2 regions of the Streptomyces sp. NBC_00669 genome follow, and region 1 is predicted to be linked to the other one. Evidence: riboswitches for the same ligand, from Rfam matches in the RefSeq annotation. Region 1 holds a riboswitch; the other holds the start of a gene.

Region 1 (2,190 bases):
AGCGGGTGCACGGGCTGATGGCGGTCAAGGCCCGCGGGCGGCAGCCGCGCGGGGTCGAGGGACTGGCCATCCGCCGGGCCGGGCCCGGCGACCTGCCGCAGATCGGCCGGATGGCCGCGGAGTCCGCCCGGCGGCAGCGCGGCACCGCCACCTTCCAGCCGCAGCCGGAAGCCGCGCTCGCGGCGCTGCGCGTGCACTACGCCGGTGCGCTCTCGGACTCCCGCTGCGGTGCGTGGATCGCCTCCCGGCGCGGCGAGGAGATCGGCATGGTGCTGCTGGTGCCCGCGCAGCCGGACCCGGTCGTCCCGGCGGCCTGCGTCGAACTCGTCGAGGCGTACGTCGAGCCCGCCTTCCGTGGGGAGGGGATCAGCCGGGTGCTCCTCGCGACCGCGCTCGCCTGGGCGTACGACGCCGGGTATCGCTACATGTCGGCGCAGTGGCCGTCCGCGTCGCCGCACGCCGCCGGGCACTTCCCCGCGATCGGCTTCCGCCCGGTCGCCTACCGGCTCTCCCGCACCCTCGACCATCGCCTCATCGGCGCCCCCGGCACGTTCTGAGGTTCCCCCCGGGGTGCCCCTGCGGAGGTGCGGCTCCTCCCGCGAAGGGAGCGCACCCAAGAACCGTACGAATCAGGGCAATTCGGAAACGTGTGAGCGGGATCACCGGATGAGTACGGTCCGCGGTCGGCCGTGATACGCCGAGTCAGCGCGACCGGCGCACCGTGATGGACGGTGGCGGGTGGCACACCTGAAGTAAGGGCGGCATAACGGACATCCGGGAGCGCGGGCACATACGGTGACGGGGGCGCCCGGGGGTGGGGAAGGGCCGTTTGCCCGGGTGGAGCGGCGTCCCCTACGTTCCGTCTCGTGCGGGGCAACCCGCTTCCCCTCCGCCGGGCGGACCGCCGAGTCCTGCCACCGCCCGCTACGCGGATCACCCGAACACCGACATGGCAGGAGCGGGGGAACCAGGTAAGCCGCCGCCCGAGTCGACCGCCGCACCGCCGGCGGGCGCACCCGGGCGGCTCGGGGTGAAGCCGCATCCGCGGCCGGGCATCTCCTGCCCGAACCCGACAGCTCACCTCGCAGGCGTAGGAGAGGACATCCCCCATGCCCGCACACAGCCGGCACCGCAAGCCCAAGGTCCGCAACGGCCGCCGTCTCACCCGCCTCTACGTGGCCGCCGGCGCCGGCGGCGCCGCACTCGTGCTGCCGCTGGTCGCCGCGACCGGCGCGGGCGCGGCCACCCCGGCGAAGAGCGCGACCGCCGCCTCGGCCACGTACAAGGTCGTCACGGGCGACACCCTGATCAAGATCGCCACCGCGCAGCACGTCACCGGCGGCTGGCAGCAGCTCTACCAGGACAACAAGGCCGTCATCGGGTCGAACCCCGGCCTGATCCGCCCCGGCACCGTACTGACCCTCGACGCCGCGAAGGCCGCGCCGCAGGCGAAGACCGCGGCGAAGACCGCCACCGCGTCCACCGCCGCCGCCACGACCACCGCCGGCACCGGCTGGATGAAGCCGGTCGGCGACGCCGCCATCGGCACCGGCTACAAGGCGTCGGGCTCGCTGTGGTCCAGCGGCTCGCACACCGGCGTCGACTTCCTCGTCGGCTCCGGCACCCCGGTGCACGTCGTCGCCGCGGGCACCGTCGTGTCGGCCGGCTGGGACGGCGCGTACGGCAACGACGTGATCGTCCGCCACGCCGACGGCAAGTACACCCTGTACGGCCACCTGTCGCAGGCGCTGGTCTCGGCCGGCCAGACCGTCACCGAGGGCCAGCAGATCGGCATCTCGGGCGCGACCGGCAACGTCACCGGGCCGCACCTGCACTTCGAGGTGCGCACCACGCCGAGCTACGGCTCGGACATCGACCCGGTCGCCTACCTGAGCAGCCACGGCGTCGTCATCTGACACCGGCACCGCGGTCGCACGGCCGCGATCGGCGGGCCCGCCCGGTTCTGGCAACCGGGCGGGCCCGTCCGCGCGTTCGGGCCGGGCGGGCCGAACTCAGGCCAGCAGCCCGGACAGTTCGCCGCGCGAGGCGACGCCCAGCTTCGGGTACGCCTTGTACAGGTGGTAGCCGACCGTGCGCGGGCTGAGGAACAGCCGTGCGGCGATGTCCTTGTTCGACAGGCCGTGCGCGGCCAGCCGGACGATCTGCCCCTCCTGCGGGGTGAGCCCCGCC
Region 2 (2,190 bases), 3.0 Mb from region 1:
GTCGCCGGTGGTGACCCGGCCGTCGGTGACGACCATGGTCGACAGGTGGCAGTACCTCAACTCGGTGCCGTCGTCGAGGGTGAGGACGACCCGGTAGCCGTCGCTGCCGGCCCAGCCCGCGGAGGTGACGGTGCCGCCGTGCACGGCGTGCACGGGGGTGCCGGTCGGCGCGGTGAAGTCCTGCCCGTTGTGCAGGTTGGCCCAGGGGTCGGTCTCGCCGAAACCCGCGCCGAGCGCGGCGCAGGCGACCGGCTTGATGTAGGAGGCGGCCAGCCGGGCGAGGCGCTCGGCCTCGGCGCGGGCCGCCGCGGCGGCTTCCTCGCGGGCCTTCTCCTCGGCCGCGGCCTTCGCCGCGGCGACCTGCTCGCGCACCTTGCGCTCGGCGGCCTCGCGGGCGGCCTGCTCGGCCGCCGCCTTCTCGACCGCCTCGCGCTCGGCGCGGGCGGTGGCCTCGCGCTGGGCGGCGACCTGGCCGAGGATGCGGGCGCACAGCGCCTCGCCGGGGTCGGCGGGGGCGGCCCCGGCCTCGCCGGTCCGGCCGGTCTCGGTGGTGTCGGCGATCTCGGGTTCGGCAACGGGCTGCGGCAGCAGGGTCGTTGCCTCGGCCTGCGCGGGAGCGGGGGCGATCGGCTCGGCCGGAGCGGGGGCCGGCGCGGACGCCGGCGCCGGGGCCGACGAAGGCGCCGGGGCCGGGGGCGCGGTCAGCGCCGTCGGGTCGTACGTCGGCAGGCCGGCGAGCGCGGCGCCACCGGGGCCGGCGTCCGGCAGCGGGTACGGCGCGGGGCGCCCGGCGGGCTCGACGGCCGGCGCGGGGGCCAGGCCCGCCGCTCCGGCACCGGCGAACGCGGCGAACGCGGGAGCCGGGACGCCGGAAGTGCCGTTGGCGGCAAGGGCGTTGGCCCGTTGACGCGGAAGTCGGAAGTCTTCCCGCTCCTGGCCGGCGATGTCGCCGTCAGGCCGGGCGGGGGCGTAGGCAAGCTGGTCGGACGCCACGACGGGCGCTCTCCTTTCCTTCCCTCTCGCCTACCGGGTTAGCTGACGGGTTCGGAGGAAGAAGGTCTCCTACGGGCCTGACTGCTGCCCGATTCACCCCATTTTCACGGGTCCCCGGTTCCCGCGGACGGGATTCGGCAAGCGCGCGGTCCGCCGTCCTGGCGGCGGCGGTGACGACCGCGCTGCGTTATCGAACGTTAATAGAGCCGGAGGCGTTTTCCAAGCCGAATCGGAGAGTTGGGCATGGGAACAAAATGCGCAGGGTATAGGCAGAGTAGGCAAATCGGTCAGGCGATGTGGCCGGGCGGTGATGTGAGCGTGCATCAGTCGTTATCCGAACGGGGACCAGTGTGATTACTTTGCGTGAGTGTGCGAACTCGGCGCGCAGGCGGCTGCGCGGGGCCGTGCGGCAGGTCCGCCAATGGCGTGGACCTCTGCCATTGCGCGAACCGCTTGGCAGGCCAAGGACCCGGGCCCCACGATGGGCGAGCCCGATGTTCTTGTCATGGACCCGACCACCTCGCGACCTCTCAGGGAGCCCGCCATGGAACGCCCCAGCAGCCCCCGACTCCCCCACACCCGACGGTCCTTGCTGCGCGGCGGCCTCGCGCTGGGCGCCGCCGCGGGCGCCGCGTTCGCCGGCGAGCTGTGGACCGGCAGCGGCCGTGCCGCGGCGGCCGCCACCGTCGACTACCCCGGCGCCACCTGGGCTCCGGCCAGCACCGCCAACTACACGGCGTCCAACCGCCCTTCCACCTACGCGATCGACATGGTCGTCATCCACGTCACCCAGGAGACCTTCGCCGACACCATCACCCTCTTCCAGGACCCCGCCCACGCCGCCACGGCGCACTACGTGGTGCGCTCGGCCGACGGCGCCATCGACCAGTGCGTCCGCGAGCATGACGTGGCCTGGCACGCCGGCAACTGGGACTACAACACCCGCAGCATCGGCATCGAGCACGAGGGCTGGGTCGACGACGCGTCCTGGTTCACCGACGCGATGTACCACTCCTCCGCCGCCCTCACCGCCGAGATCTGCGACAAGTACGGCATCCCGAAGGACCGTCAGCACATCATCGGCCATGTCGAGGTGCCGGGCACCGACCACACCGACCCGGGCCCGAACTGGGACTGGGTGCGCTACATCCGCCTGGTCAACGGCGGCTGACCGCCACTCAGCCCTCTGCTTCCGCC

What was found. Region 1 has a riboswitch for cyclic di-AMP ahead of OG896_RS34770 (LysM peptidoglycan-binding domain-containing M23 family metallopeptidase). Riboswitches for the same ligand answer to the same signal wherever they lie in the genome.
Region 2: linked by a shared signal. The riboswitch ahead of OG896_RS22080 (M23 family metallopeptidase) and the one ahead of OG896_RS34770 (LysM peptidoglycan-binding domain-containing M23 family metallopeptidase) in region 1 are both predicted to bind cyclic di-AMP.

What each region holds. Positions count from the first base shown of each region.
Region 1 is NZ_CP109018.1:8,227,704-8,229,893, forward strand. It holds gene OG896_RS34765 (GNAT family N-acetyltransferase) at 1-557, shown strand, start outside; cyclic di-AMP (ydaO/yuaA leader) riboswitch at 984-1,104, shown strand; gene OG896_RS34770 (LysM peptidoglycan-binding domain-containing M23 family metallopeptidase) at 1,110-1,916, shown strand; gene OG896_RS34775 (helix-turn-helix transcriptional regulator) at 2,013-2,190, opposite strand, start outside.
Region 2 is NZ_CP109018.1:5,259,144-5,261,333, reverse strand. It holds gene OG896_RS22080 (M23 family metallopeptidase) at 1-993, opposite strand, end outside; cyclic di-AMP (ydaO/yuaA leader) riboswitch at 1,006-1,143, opposite strand; gene OG896_RS22075 (N-acetylmuramoyl-L-alanine amidase) at 1,538-2,164, shown strand; gene OG896_RS22070 ((Fe-S)-binding protein) at 2,172-2,190, opposite strand, start outside.